DNA from 4 places in the Bradyrhizobium paxllaeri genome. Region 3 is predicted to be linked to each of the others. Evidence: riboswitches for the same ligand, from Rfam matches in the RefSeq annotation. Region 3 holds a riboswitch; each other region holds the start of a gene.

Region 1 (3,515 bases), 3.4 Mb from region 3:
GACAAGCCGGCCCGGCTTGTCGCCGAACCGGCGGCTCGGGTCAGAACGTCGCGCCGGCCTTCACCATGAAGGTGCGGCCGGCGAGCGGGTAGGCCGAGAAGCGGCCGGGCGTGAACGAACTGGCGATCGCGTAGTCATAGTAGAGTGCGTTGAACAGATTGTTCACGCCCACCGACCAGAAGAAGCGATCGTAGGCGCCGCTCAGTTTCAGATCGACGGTGGCGTCCGCCGGAATACGCCGCTGGGTGTTGGCCTGGTCATTGTCCATGAAGCGTTCGCTCCAGGCGCGCACCGTGGCATCGAACACCAGGTAATTCTGCCAGATGTTCCAGGTCACGCCGCCGCTCGCGGTGTAGCGGGACACCAGCGGCACGTCGTTGCCGGCGAACTCCCCTTCGCGAAACACCGCGCGGGTATAGGCCACGCCGCCGCGGAGCGTCACCGTGTCGCTGACGCGCAGCGAAGCGCTGGTCTCGGAGCCGTAGCGGCGGGTCGGATCGAGGTTGACGTTGAAAAACAGCGCCGGGATGAAATGGATCTCGTTCTCGAGATCCATGTTGTAGATGCTCGATTGCATCTGGAAGCCACCGCTCTTGATGCGGAATCCGCCCTCGATGTCGTACGAGGTCTGGGTCTTCAACTGGAAAGTCCCTGGAACGAAGAAGGGACCGTTGGAGACGCGCTCGTCGACGGTCGGGGTTCGGAATGCGCGCGCGGCGCGGCCGAATACCGAGAACACGCTATTGAAGCGATGCTCGAGGCCAACATGCAGCGCATATTGCGTTTCGTTGCTGTCCAACGGAGAGGCCGCGGGGCTGCAATTGAAGAACATGGCGCAACCGGGCGCATTGGGATCGAACCGATCCCGGGCACTCAGGCTGGTGTTTTGAATCCTGGCGCCATAGGAGAAATCGGTCGTCGGCAACAGGCCAAGAGTGTGCTGCCAGTAGCCGGCCAGCGTCTGTTGCGACAGGTCGTAGATATGGGTCGGCGCAAGGCCTTTGAACGCTCCGCGATCCTGATTGAATGTCGCGTCGTAATAATCGATGCCGGTCAGGATCTGCGAGGGAACTCCGAAGATCGAGTGCTTGACGCTCAATCGCGGCGTGATCGACCAGGTCAGCAATGATGCGTCGTTATAAGTGGAGGAGAAACTCGGAAGCGGCGAGGCAAACGGCACAGCGCCGAAGAAACCGCTTTGCGTGTCCTTCTTCCGAACGCCGCCGTCGACGATCAGGTCGATGCCGTTCATGATTGTCTTGGTAAAGCCGGTGGTGGCGCTGGCGCCCTGCTGGTTGCCGTAATCGAACGGCGTGGCGGCGCCCCGGCGGTTTGTCACCAGCTCATTGACGCCGATCGAGGGATCTACGATGCGACCGCCGGGGAATCCGAGCTTCTGGTCGTCGCCGGTCACCGTCAGGAAGGCCTTGAGGTCGGGCGTGGTGTAATTGAGATTGCCGACCCCGTTCTTCTGGTCGAGCGCGTTGTTTTCGCGATAGCCGTCGGACTTGATGGCGTTGCCATAAAATGACGTCGACCACGGCCCCGTATTCGTCGCCACGGAGAGATTGGCCAGACGCTGGTTGAAGGAACCGACGCCGGCCTCCGCGCGCATGGCAACTGGCGGGCCGCCAACGCCGTTCTTCAGGACGATATTGATGACGCCGCCGACTGCATTGTCTCCGTAAAGCACCGCGCCGCTGTTGCCGCGCGTGATTTCAATACGCTCGATCGAATCGCGCGGAATGGTCGAAAAATCGACGCCGGCCATGTCGATGTCGTTGAGCCTTCGGCCGTTGATGAGCACCAGGGTATTTGACGTTGCGAACGCGCCGAATCCGCGGAGGTCGACGCTGGTCTTGGCGCCGTTGACGCCGCCAAACAGGCTGGTCAGCTGCACACCGGGCGTTTGCGCGATGATTTCCTGCAACGTTTGTGCGGGCGAATGAGCGATCTCATCGGCGGTAATTACGGTCGACGCAGTACCGACGATGCCGGAGAACTGCCGGCCGCCGCTGCCATCAGCGCCTTGCGAAGCGCTTTGCGATGAGGCGTCCGAGCCCGTCCCGGCTGCTGGCCGCCTACCGGTCGAGGGCGCTGCCGCCGGGACGACGCGGCGCGAGGTCGATCCTTCATCGGTGGTCGGTTTGGCGCGGGTCCGGTTCGGGTCGGTGGGCGAGGTGACCTCGATTGGCGGCAATTGCTCAGGCGGCGTCTGCGCCTCTGCTCCGGAAATGCCGAGCGATACGATCGGTAGGAGAAAACTGGAGGTAAGCCAGACGCGGCGGCGCTTGGCGGCTCTGCTGATGGAAGACATGGTTCAGACCCCGGTATGACGTCAGTGGCACGTCACAGCGAACCAAGTCTCACCGTATGCTAACCGAGCTTAGGTGAAGCTAATGCCTGTACTCCCCGACCGACATCTTCGCGTGTGACCACGGCTGACGGCAGGTCTCCTGGCTCGCGGGTCGTTACCCCATCGTCGCCTTCCCAGGACCGAGATGCCCAGTGGCGTGTGACGAAGGATTCGCCGCTTACAGTTGCGGGGGCAGCCGCGGAATTGGGGGATCTCCCCGCACCGCATTCCCTTTTGATCCCCAAACGGGAACCGTCGGGAACTATGGTAGAAGTTCGTCAAAGTTCGAGTCAATCCGCTCCGGCGCGCCCAGCAATCCCTACTGGACGAGTGCGCTATTTTTGCCGCATGAGCACGCGTGCCCGTCTCTGTACCAGAGCGCGCAAACCTGCTTTAGGACCATCGATGAGTGTTGAGGCCGTAACCCTGACCAACGAGATTGCCGCGCGCCGGCGGATCGGCGCGGTGGCCGCGCTTTCCGTCCTCGTTGTGTTCCTGATGCTGATTTCGCTCGGCATCGGGCCGGTGCGGCTGTCGCCGCTTTCAGTGGCGCAGGCGCTGTTGGGCGCCGGCAGCGACGTGTCGCAGGTGATCGTGCGGGAGATCCGCCTGCCGCGCACGCTGCTGGCGCTCGCGATCGGCGCCATTCTCGGCCTGTCGGGCGCATCGTTGCAGGGCTTGCTCCGCAATCCGCTGGCCTCGCCCTCGCTGTTCGGCGCGCCGCAATCGGCCGCCTTCGGCGCCGTGCTGGTGATTGCGCTGGGGCTCGCCGATGTGCGCTCCTACGCGCTGCCGGTCGCAGCAATTGTCGCGGCGTTCTCGTCTGTCTTCGTGCTGCTGTCGATCGCCGGCCGCAATGCCGGGCTGCTGATCCTCATTCTCTCCGGCCTGGCGATTTCAAGTTTTGCGGGCGCTGCCACCGCACTGGTGATGAACCTCTCCAGCAATCCCTTCGTGGTGCTGGAGATCGCGTTCTGGCTCTTGGGTTCGCTGGAAGACCGCAGCTTTCAGCATGTGGTGCTGGCGTTTCCCTTCATCATTGCCGGCGCGATCATGCTGTTCAGCCAGCGCCATGCCTTTCGCGCGCTGAGCCTGGGCGAAGAAACCGCGCAAAGCCTCGGCGTCGATGTCGGCCGCCTCCGGCTGTTCGTGATTTCGG
Region 2 (3,515 bases), 2.7 Mb from region 3:
CGACGTGCCGCTCGAAAGCTGCCGATGATCTGCGTCTAGTCGGCCCAGGGAACGGCCGCGCGACATTCTTGGATTGAGAATAGTGTCGCAATTACCACGTTGCGTAGCGAGACTTTGTCGGCCACCAAACAATCCTGCGCCATGATGAGCTGGGTGCTTCGCTGTTTGCGAGCCGTGTCCGTGCAAGCCTCGATGAGCAGCTTCGCACCAGCCGTCGGCCAACATGCCCTCTCAGCGGTCTTTCGCGATTGAGCCCTAGACTCGCAATTGTGGGGTTTCCGCCGCGTGCGCTGGCTGATCCGAAAGCAGCGCAAACACGCAGCGGGCCTTGCAGGTGGGAAACGGTCCGAGGCCACGCAAAAAAGTCGGCCACCGCGATGTCTTGGTAAAATGGACTGCAATTCGGCCAGAGCTTACGCCTGGTCACCAGAGCGTCCTGCGCGAATGAGGCGATTTAGACAAGGGTCGCTGAACGCATGTCTTTATGTATCAACAGCATAGATGCATCCCATCGAAACAATCGATTTCACCAGTTTTGCGGAATGCTGTTAGAAAGCGCGCATAGTCTGGTGCAAATGGCACACACACTCGGCGTCACTTCCATGGCGGATGAGTGATCACAGGCGGGCGAAGCATTGGCGGACAGCCTCTTTTCCGTGGGGTTCATCTTGAAGCATATCTTTGATGACCGCCTCAAGATTACGTGACCGACGCACTTGTCGAGCTTCACGCGATCGTTGCGCCGAATTCCCTGAATAGAGCAGAAGGAAGCGAAACCTGATTTCATTTGGAACGTATATCGGCCTTCCCGTGGCTAAAGTTAACGGCGAATGCCCTCGCCGTAAATGAACCGCCGGCACCCTCCCTCTGCCGGCGGAAGCTGGTGCGATGTGTAGCAGCGTCGCTCCCCCCCAGACTGACTTCCGCCCGGCCGCCGAAAAGGGGGCCGGGCATTTTTTTTGGCGAGCAGGAGCGCCAGCTTGCAGATCTTGCATTTGATCTCACTCACGCCCATGAATTCAGGGGTCGGCGCCGCGTCCTCGCACCAATCCATCGATAGGTCCCAGAACGGCCCATCGGATTAGTTGATGTCTGTCAGCGGCCTATTATTCCGCAACGATAGTGGGCCGGCAGAAAAGCTTTTTTCCTAAGGACAGGCATGGCATTTACCACGTTGCGCTTCGGCCAATCGCCAGGTTCGCATCAAATGCATCGCGGTCAGCATCCTGATTTGTTGACCTACGAGTTGACACGCGATGAAGGCTCTGGATGGAAAGTTGAAACCTGGGCGCTATCGTGGAGTGGTAAATTCCTTCGCCGATCGCCGATATTCCCAGTTGGCGCGACACAATTCACCAAAATGTCCGGTCAGCAGCGGGCGCTCGCCGGTGTCCCACGCACCTTTGATGAATTGCATCATGGCGCAGGGAAAGCCATGCGCAACGCACCGCATGATCATGCCGAGAGCCGAGGAGGATTTCCCTTTGCTCGCGCAGGTATGGACGATGATGAGTCCCTTCTCACCGCTCTTGGCGGCTATCATCCGGTCGCGCGCTGCTTTTTTTCTTCGCCATTTGGCCGCATGGCGGGCGTCCAGCGAGGCTTCAGAGGTCACAGTTTCGTCCTCAGCGGCATCAGGTTCGGAAGTCATGAGCACGCTCCTATGGCTTGACAAGCTGCACGCTTGGGCAAATGGTGGGGTGGCGTTGGTTCCTGTCCTAGGACAGGCGAAGAGGGAATGCGATAGGGCTCTAGCCGCAAAGCTTGGACCTGAAGCGCAGCCGCCCCCGCGACCGTGACCGGAGAGATCTCTAGGAGCCACTGACCCGTCAAGGGTTGGGAAGGTGGAGATCGAAGGGAAAACCTGCTCCGCAAGCCGGGAGACCTGCCAGCGCAGAGACTTGGGACCGGCGGACGGGGTGCTCCGCGACGGCAACGAACCGTAGTGTCTCCGGTTCGTGCGCCTCATCGCCTCCGCCAAAAATCGAGGAGGGCGATGACCGTCACGCTTCATGTCTGCATCACCTGCCGTGCCGACCAACCCGTAAGAGAAGGCAAAATCACGCCAGGCGCGCGTCTGCACAGCGCCATTCTCGCCGGCGTGCCGGAAGACGTCCACGTGGTTCCGGTCGAATGCCTGTCTGCTTGTAGCCAGGGTTGCTCGGTCGCGCTCAGCGCGCCTGGACAGTGGTCTTACGTCTGCGGCCGCCTGTCCGACATAAACGCGCCGGACGTGATCGCCGGTGCTGCGGCCTATGCGGCGGCGGCCGACGGCGTCGTGCCGTGGCGCAGCCGGCCGGAGATCTTCCGCAAACAATCGCTTGCCCGCATTTTCACCGATTACCATGAAACGGATCTGCTGCTCGCCGCAGACTATGCCGTGCATGAGGCGGGCCTTGCGGCCGCGGCGGCGCGCCTCGGCGCGGCCACACCATCGCTCTACCACCTACGCGACACATCCCGATCAGCCGCGTGCTCGCTCGTTGACCGAGGAAATTTCGCGCGTTGTGCGTGCGCGTGCGGCCAACCGAAATGGATGTCCGGCATGATGCGCCACGGCTTTCAGGGCGCGGCGGAAATCGCTGCCACGCTAGAGCATATGGCCAGCTTTGCACATCTTGCCGATGCGGTGCCCACGCATCTCTTCGATCTCTATTACGACGCGATGCTTGGCAGCGACAACGTGCGCACTTTCATGGCGCGCGAGAATCCGGCGGCGCTTGCGGCGATCGAGACTTGCTTCACCCGTTTGAATCAAGCTTCGCCCTGGAGGACACGGCGCAATTCGATTGCGGCCGCGCTGCGGGAGGCTTCATGAGCGCTGTTGCGATCAAGGGCTGGTGCCCCAGCGCCTTACGGCCGATGCGGTCGGGAGATGGGCTCGTGGTTCGCATCCGGCCGCACGGTGGCCGGCTGGCTCCGAAGCAGGCAGCGGGAATTGCGGCGCTGTCCAAGCGCTACGGCAACGGCCTGATCGATCTGACCAGCCGGGGCAACCTGCAAATCAGGGGTGTCAGTGATCAAGGTCATCGGCCCTTGATCGAGGAACTCTCACGGCTGCACTTGCTCGATCCCGATGCGGAGTCGGAAGCGCGGCGCAACATCCTTGTCACGCCCTTCTGGAGCGCCAGTGACGATACCTGTTTTCTCGCAGCAGAACTTGAACACGGGCTTGTGATGGGACCGCCCGGCCTGCCGACCAAATTCGGCTTCGCCGTTGATTGCAGCACAGAGCCCGCGCTGGCCGGCGCCTCCGCCGACATCCGCATCGAGCGCAGCACCGCGGGAGAGCTGATCGTGCGTGCCGACGGTGCGGAGCATGGTCGTCCCGTCTCGCGGACAGGAGCGGTAAGCGTTGCGCTCGCGCTTGCCGAGTGGTTCGTCGACTCGGGCGGAGCCAGGGAGGGGAGAGGGCGAATGAAAGCGCATGTCGGGGCTGGCGCAAAACTGCCCGACGCGCTTCGTAGCAACGTCAAGCCGGCTTGCATGATCGCGGAGCCGCGTCCCGGACTTTA
Region 3 (3,515 bases):
CCACAGACGCGGGATGACCCAGCGCCAACAGGTTGGTCAGCCGCACCGTCGGAAAGCCGTCCGGCATCGCTGCATGGGCGATGCCAAATGCGGCGAGATCGCTGTCCGCCGCAGACAGCACGACGATGTCGGCGGTAGCTTGTCCGAGATCGCGCGCGACATCGCCATCGTCGATGCCGCCTGAGGTGTCGAGCTTGAGGTGCATCTGGCTCTCGCGAACTACTCCACCAACGCCCGCCGTACGGCGGTCCCGTCAAATCCCTTGAGCCCGATCACGACGAGCCGCTCGGCTTGCTTCGCGTCCGGCCGGCCGAACACCAGATCGACGCGGCTCCCGACCGCCTGCACCACCACGGGCGCGACCTTGTCCGAGACCCGCGCATGGCCCTTGACGCGCAACACACCCTCGAGACCGAGCGCGTCGCTGATCCGAGCCCGCATCTCGTCGACGCTGAGCGCGATCGACGGCTTGACGACGATGCTGTCGAAATCGTCGTGATCGTGTTCTTCTTCCTCGCCGTGATGACCGGCGCGGGCCGCCATGTCTTCCTCGGCGCCGGCGTTCATTCCGATCAACACCGCGGGCGCCAATGTGCCCGTCGAACGCACGATATTGACTCCCGGGCGGAGCGCAGCCTTCAACCGTGTTTCAATATCGGCAAGCGCCACGGATGACACCAGGTCGCTCTTCGAGAGCACGACAAGGTCGGCACAGGCCAGTTGATCTTCAAACACCTCCTCGATCGGGTCGTCATGATCGATCGAGTCGTCCGCGGCACGCTGGTCTGCGACCGCGTCCTCATCGAGCGTAACCCAACCTTCCGAAAGCGCCAGCGCATCGACGACGGTAACGACACCGTCAACCGTGGCGCGCGTTTTCACCGCCGGCCATGCGAATGCCTTCAGCAGGGGTTGCGGCAACGCCAGGCCTGAAGTCTCGATGACAATGGCATCGAGCGGCTTGTCGCGCCCCAACAGCAGTTCCATTGTCGGAATGAAGTCATCCGCCACCGTGCAGCAGATGCAGCCATTGGTAAGTTCGATGACGTCACCCGGCGCGCAGGCGTTCGCTGCGCATTCTTCCACGAGGCCGCCGTCGAAACCAGCGTCACCGAATTCATTGACGACGACGGCGATGCGGCGTCCATCCGCCTGGGTCAGCAGCGAGCGCAGCAAGGTGGTCTTACCAGCGCCAAGAAACCCAGTCAGCACGGTAACCGGAACACGCAACATATTTTCACTCTCCTTGAGATTAGCGCTTGAGCCAGAGCGGAAGTCCGGCTGCCATGAACACAACTTGCGGAACGGCTGCGGCGACGGCCTGGTTCAGTCGCCCCTGCGCATCGCGAAACGCCCGGCCGAGCGGCGTTTCCGGCACCAGCCCAAGACCGACTTCGTTCGAGACAAAAATGACGGGATGCTTTGCGACGTCGAGAAATTGCGTCAAACGGCGGGCTTCGACCTCTAGATCGCGCCCGGCGAACATCAGGTTTGACAGCCACAGAGTGAGACAGTCTACCAGCACGACGCGATTGCGCGTCGCCTCGCGCATCAACGCGTCGACCAGCGCCAGCGGCTCTTCAATGGTGATCCAGCCCTCGCCGCGGCGGGCGCGATGCAACGCAATCCGGCTCTTCATCTCCTCGTCGCCGGCGGTAGCCGTCGCGACATAGACCTTCGCCAGCGTGCTGGCGCTTACGAGCGATTCGGCAAACGCGGATTTGCCGGAGCGGGCGCCACCCAGCACCAAGGTAGTAGCCAGACCCGTCATTTCGGTGCGCGTCCGTCGTCCGGTGACCAACGGATGGGAGGCACCCGTGCCACCATGCCCTTTCGCAGCACCTCGGCGCGTTCCCGCCAGGGGACCAGACCGAAATCGGCTTTTTGGTAGGATTGCACGAAAGATACCAGCGCCGCCGTGCCGCTTTCGGTCTGCAGATCGCCAAACAGGAATGTGTATCCGTCGGGACTCGTGACCGCTACCGTCGCCGGGCGCTTGCAAACGCTGAGGCATTGCACCGCGCGGACGGCAACGTTGGCGTCGTCCTTCCCGATCGCGGCTTGCACCGCGGCGTACATCTCCGGGCCGACCACAGCACCGCCATCCGCAGTCTTGCAGGTGATGCAAACACTCACGACGACGGGCCCGTCAGGCAGGTTGGCCTGCGGCTGTTCGATCAAGGCTTGACCAGCGGGTTGAGTAGCGCTGTCGCGATCCATCATCTGCTCGTATCATGGCCTTGCGGCCGCGAGCTTTGTTGGGTCGCGCGCGACGGCAAACGGCGCCATCGGGCTCGCTCCCGTCCGGTGCACCCCGCCCAGACGCCTCCAAAGCACAGTTCGTGATGGCAGGTCTCCTGGCTCGCGAGTCACTGCCCGTAGCCGCCTTCCCGGGATTTCCCAGTGGCACCGGCGCGGGCTCGTCGCTTACAGTTGCGGGGGCAGCGCCGGCGTTGAGGTTTCTCGCACCGGCTTCCCTTTTCACCTTCCTGGCGGAAGGACCATCGCCGATGACGCTAACCGCCGAAGATGCTCCGGTCAACGGCGGTTGACCCGTCCGCAGAGTTGCGTCAGGTACCGCATTGACAAGAAAGAACCTGATGTCCAACGCCGCCGCCGAAACTTTCCAAAGTATAATCAAATACTTGCGGATGTGCCTTGCGCACGGATCGACCGCAGGGCGAAGCCGCCGCGATCGCAGGCATATTCGTCCGTCGCAAGCGGCGCTCGGTGATCGGCGCGTAGAATGATAGCTGCCCCTCCTCCGCGCGGTCTCATGATAGCTGCTCCTCGATCCGGCAGCGGCAAGACTACTTTGACGATCGGACTTCTCCGGGCTTTCCGAAGACGTGGAGTTCGCGTGGCCGGCGCAAAATGCGGACCGGACTATATCGACGCGGCCTTTCATGGTGCAGCTTGCGGCCAGCCTGGCGTCAGTCTCGATAGCTGGGCGATGAAACCTGGCCTTATCGCACAGCTTGCAACCGAAGCTGCGAAGGACAGCGATCTGCTGATCTGTGAAGCGTCCATGGGCTTGTTCGATGGCGTTCCCGTTCAACCCGGTCGAAGCGGCTCATCCGCGGATGTGGCTGCTGCGCTCGACCTTCCCGTGGTGCTCGTGCTCGATGTCAGCGCGCAATCGCAATCTGCGGGCGCAATCGCAAAGGGGTTTATGACCTTTGATGAACGGGTGAAGATCGCGGGCATCGTTCTGAACCGCGTTGCCAGTGAAAGGCATCTTCGCCTGGTAAGTGATGGAATTTCCAGACTTGCGATTCCCATCCTGGGCAGCCTGCCAAAATCCGACGGCATGGCGTTGCCGGAGCGCCATTTGGGATTGGTACAGGCCGGCGAAACTCCGGAGCTGGAAAGCAAACTGGACGCGATGGCGGAGTTCGTGGCCCAACACGTGCAGATGGACGAGCTCTTCGGATGCGCGGAAGAATTTCTTCCCTCGCAGACCGGCACATACGCGGCAGCGCTGCAGCCGCCGGGACAGCGCATCGCGATCGCTC
Region 4 (3,515 bases), 2.7 Mb from region 3:
TATTACATTACGAGGACGTCAATCGCCGGTCTTGCGGGGGCGTCCTCTTCTCGAAATTAGGATGGGTGACCGTATGCCGGCATTTACGAACAACTGTTCGCCGAGGCTAATGACCTGTATCTGCGCGAGAGCCTACTCGCACCATGCGTTTTTGCGGTCAAAGCCATTGAGATCCTGCAAATCAATCTCTTGCCGGATGCAGAAAAAAGGCCGCGCGAATGTTACGCGCGGCCAAGTCAGGGAGGAACGCCCCAAGGGGCGGCTGAAGGAGCATCGAGATGAGTAGATCGATCACTCACCGAGAACTCCAAGCTTGTGAGAGCATCAGTGTTACGAGATGCTTTTTTATTCGTCTCTAGTCGCGCGAAGTGATCGAATACTTGAGTTCTTGCGCGGTTTGGCGGTAATTTTTGTGCATGTCTCGCATCTTTTGTGCAAAGATGATTAACTGGACGCAGCGTTCAGCTCGACGTATCGGTCGGTCTACCGCGATAAGCCCGGATACCTAGGGAGGTCACCGTTCCCTTCTTTGTTCAGGCGGGATGTCGTTTCGGCGACACTCATCACGGGTTTCGGTGATCTATTACAAGCCTGTACGTGACGTGCACTGCGAGTTCAGAATCGTAAGCAGCTACAGGCCTATGGGAATGTCAACGTAGCGCATCGATGGGGCGTCCGCCGGACCGAGCTGGTCCGAAGCCGACAGGCAAGCCGCAAGTGCTGCCGATGTCTGCTCTATGGCCTGCAAATGGCGAAGCATCACGTGGATATGGCGCGGCCAAACTGGTCGTTTCGGAGTGCGACGGTGGACGGTTCAAGTCCGCAGACGACAGAATGGATGACATGCCGCTCGAAGGCCACGAGATCGGGGGTGCCCGTAACTTTCAAGCAAGGCCCAGGAAGGTGATGCGACAGTCGTGTCTGAACGGTCGTTTTTGGCCAAGGTGGTCGCGGAGCCGATGCAGGCGATAGAGATGCGCGCAGGTGGGCAACCTTCGGTCAATGGCTACGTCAGCGCATGGGTACGGCGATGCGACAGTAAGTTTCGGCAAGATATGGGTGTGCCTCGCGATATAGCATATAGGCGCGTGCAGAGTTGGAGGCGGGCGCCTACCGATTTTTCCCGCGGCGCTCACTACCGCGGAAATGTTCGTGCCTTTGCCGAGCGGATGCCGGGCGTGCCGCTGCTCGCCAACGTGACCGCCTTCGGCAAGACGCCGTTTCTTTGCGGCGGCAGAATTCGAGATAACTAATCAATGGTGATCTGGCTCGTGTCTGCGCTGCGGGTGGCGAATAAGGCGCAGGAAGATGTGTAAGCTTCGATCGCGCGACCGCCGCACCCACAAGATTGTCGATCGAATCCAGACGTGCGCCCAACTCTATGCCACGATCGGGCCACACGAGGACGAGGCTAGATGCCTCCGTTCTCCAGACAGTCGCTCCGAAAACCGCACAAAGAATTATCGAGAGGTTGACGGAACAGTCCTCTTGCAGGTAATCGGAGATGTCGAGGTTCTCCGGATGGATCCGGAGCTAAGAGGGAAGCCGGTGCGATGCCGGCGCTGCCCCCGCAACTGTAAGCGGCGAGCCGCTGTCCAATAGATGCCACTGAAGCCACGCGGCTTCGGGAAGGTCGGATACCGGCGATGACCCGCGAGCCAGGAGACCTGGCCCGACAACATATTCGTCCACGGGCGGGGTGTCCCGGTGGTGCGCCAAGCAGTTGCCGCTTTCGGTGGCTTTTCTGCACGCGTCCGCCATGGCCTTTGCTCCCAACATGGGGTTGAAGCTATGTCTCTTCTCTCGATTCCTGTCGCTACCCTCGGTACGCCGCGCATGGGTCCGCGCCGCGAACTCAAACTCGCGCTCGAGAGCTATTGGGCCGGAAAATCTGACGAAACGCAGCTTCTTGAGGCCGCGGCTGCGCTTCGCGCCGCCAACTGGGCGCGGCAGAAATCGCTCGGCGTAACCGTTATTCCTTCAAACGACTTCTCGCTTTATGACCATGTGCTCGATACCAGCGTGATGGTCGGTGCCATTCCGGAAATTTACGGTTGGAGTGCAGGCCCTGTTTCGCTCAAAACCTACTTTGCGATGGCACGGGGCGCGCAGCGCGATGAGCATGATGCGAATTGCGGTCACGCCGAGCACGGCGCGGCAGCGCAGGAGATGACCAAATGGTTCGACACCAATTATCACTACATAGTGCCGGAATATCACAAGGATCAGACCTTCACGCTTTCCTCTCGCAAGCCGATCGAGGAGTACGAAGAAGCGAAAAACCTGGGTTATCAGACGCGCCCGGTGCTGGTTGGTCCGGTCACCTTTCTCAAGCTCGGCAAGAGCGCCGATCCTGCATTCGATACGCTGTTGCTTCTCGATAGGCTGCTGCCGGTCTATGTAGATGTTCTCCGCGAACTCACCTTAAGGGGCGCCGAGTGGGTGCAACTGGACGAGCCATGTTTGGTCCTGGACCTCGATGCTGCCACACGCGACGCGCTGCGCCGGACCTACACCCATCTGGCCAAAAAGGTTCCCGACGTGAAGATCATGCTCGCTACCTATTTTGGAACGATCGGCGATAACCTGGAAGCCGCTTTGACGTTGCCGGTCGCGGGCCTTCACATCGACCTGGTCCGCGCCCCTGAGCAGTTGGACGTGATTGTCGCCGACGCTCGAAGGGATCTTGTCATTTCCCTCGGAGTCGTCGATGGCCGCAATGTCTGGCGTTCGAATCTTCCAGCAGTGCTCGACCGGCTCGAACCTGCCATCGCAAAGCTCGGCAAGGACCGCGTGCAGATTGCACCCTCATGCTCGCTGCTTCATGTCCCGATCGACCTCGAACTAGAGACCGATCTCGATCTCGATGTGAAAAGCTGGCTTGCTTTCTCCGTCCAGAAGATCGGAGAACTCGCAACGCTGGGACGCGTGCTGGCTAAAGGATGGGAGGAAGCGGCGGATGTACTTGAGGCCTCGGAGGCCGCGGCCGTCGGGCGCGAAACGTCACCCAACGTTCACAATGCGAACGTCGCCAAGCGAATGGCTGCAATCGATGGCAGCATGCAGCGTCGTCACAGTCCTTTCGCCCGGCGCGCCGAGGTTCAGCGGGCGCGGTTCGGATTGCCGACATTTCCAACGACGACGATCGGATCGTTCCCGCAGACGCTGGAGGTCCGCAACGCCCGCGCAGCCCATTTGCGGGGAACGATGAGCGACGCACAATACGAGCAGTTTCTCAAGGAGGAGACGGCGCGTGCGGTGCGCTGGCAGGAAGACATTGGTCTCGACGTTCTCGTGCATGGAGAGTTCGAGCGCAATGACATGGTGCAGTATTTCGGTGAGCGGCTGTCCGGCTTCGCATTCACCAAGCATGGTTGGGTTCAGTCCTACGGCTCGCGATATGTCCGGCCGCCCATCCTGTTTGGCGACGTCTCCCGGCCGACGCCGATGGCGATGGAGTGGTGGCGCTTCGCGCAATCGCTGACCAAGAAGCCACTGAAGGCGATGCTGACAGG

The links. Region 3 has a riboswitch for cobalamin ahead of LMTR21_RS13325 (DUF1636 domain-containing protein). Riboswitches for the same ligand answer to the same signal wherever they lie in the genome.
Region 1: it holds a riboswitch for cobalamin, as region 3 does, so the genes downstream of both, LMTR21_RS37525 (TonB-dependent receptor) here and LMTR21_RS13325 (DUF1636 domain-containing protein) in region 3, are expected to answer to the same signal.
Region 2: it holds a riboswitch for cobalamin, as region 3 does, so the genes downstream of both, LMTR21_RS41190 (DUF1636 family protein) here and LMTR21_RS13325 (DUF1636 domain-containing protein) in region 3, are expected to answer to the same signal.
Region 4: it holds a riboswitch for cobalamin, as region 3 does, so the genes downstream of both, metE (5-methyltetrahydropteroyltriglutamate--homocysteine S-methyltransferase) here and LMTR21_RS13325 (DUF1636 domain-containing protein) in region 3, are expected to answer to the same signal.

What each region holds. Positions count from the first base shown of each region.
Region 1 covers NZ_CP042968.1:7,833,479-7,836,993, reverse strand. Annotated here, with positions in the region: gene LMTR21_RS37525 (TonB-dependent receptor) at 41-2,317, opposite strand; cobalamin riboswitch at 2,430-2,628, opposite strand; gene LMTR21_RS37520 (FecCD family ABC transporter permease) at 2,762-3,515, shown strand, end outside.
Region 2 covers NZ_CP042968.1:5,530,640-5,534,154, reverse strand. Annotated here, with positions in the region: partial or broken gene LMTR21_RS26385 (cob(I)yrinic acid a,c-diamide adenosyltransferase) at 1,343-1,651, opposite strand; cobalamin riboswitch at 1,691-1,907, shown strand; partial or broken gene LMTR21_RS41190 (DUF1636 family protein) at 1,997-2,332, shown strand; gene LMTR21_RS41185 (cobaltochelatase subunit CobN) at 2,381-2,818, shown strand; gene cobG (precorrin-3B synthase) at 2,815-3,515, shown strand, end outside.
Region 3 covers NZ_CP042968.1:2,838,165-2,841,679, reverse strand. Annotated here, with positions in the region: gene cobN (cobaltochelatase subunit CobN) at 1-205, opposite strand, end outside; gene cobW (cobalamin biosynthesis protein CobW) at 220-1,233, opposite strand; gene cobU (bifunctional adenosylcobinamide kinase/adenosylcobinamide-phosphate guanylyltransferase) at 1,253-1,771, opposite strand; gene LMTR21_RS13325 (DUF1636 domain-containing protein) at 1,768-2,220, opposite strand; cobalamin riboswitch at 2,331-2,521, opposite strand; gene LMTR21_RS13320 (cobyrinic acid a,c-diamide synthase CobB) at 2,747-3,515, shown strand, end outside.
Region 4 covers NZ_CP042968.1:5,545,068-5,548,582, reverse strand. Annotated here, with positions in the region: cobalamin riboswitch at 1,494-1,689, shown strand; gene metE (5-methyltetrahydropteroyltriglutamate--homocysteine S-methyltransferase) at 1,792-3,515, shown strand, end outside.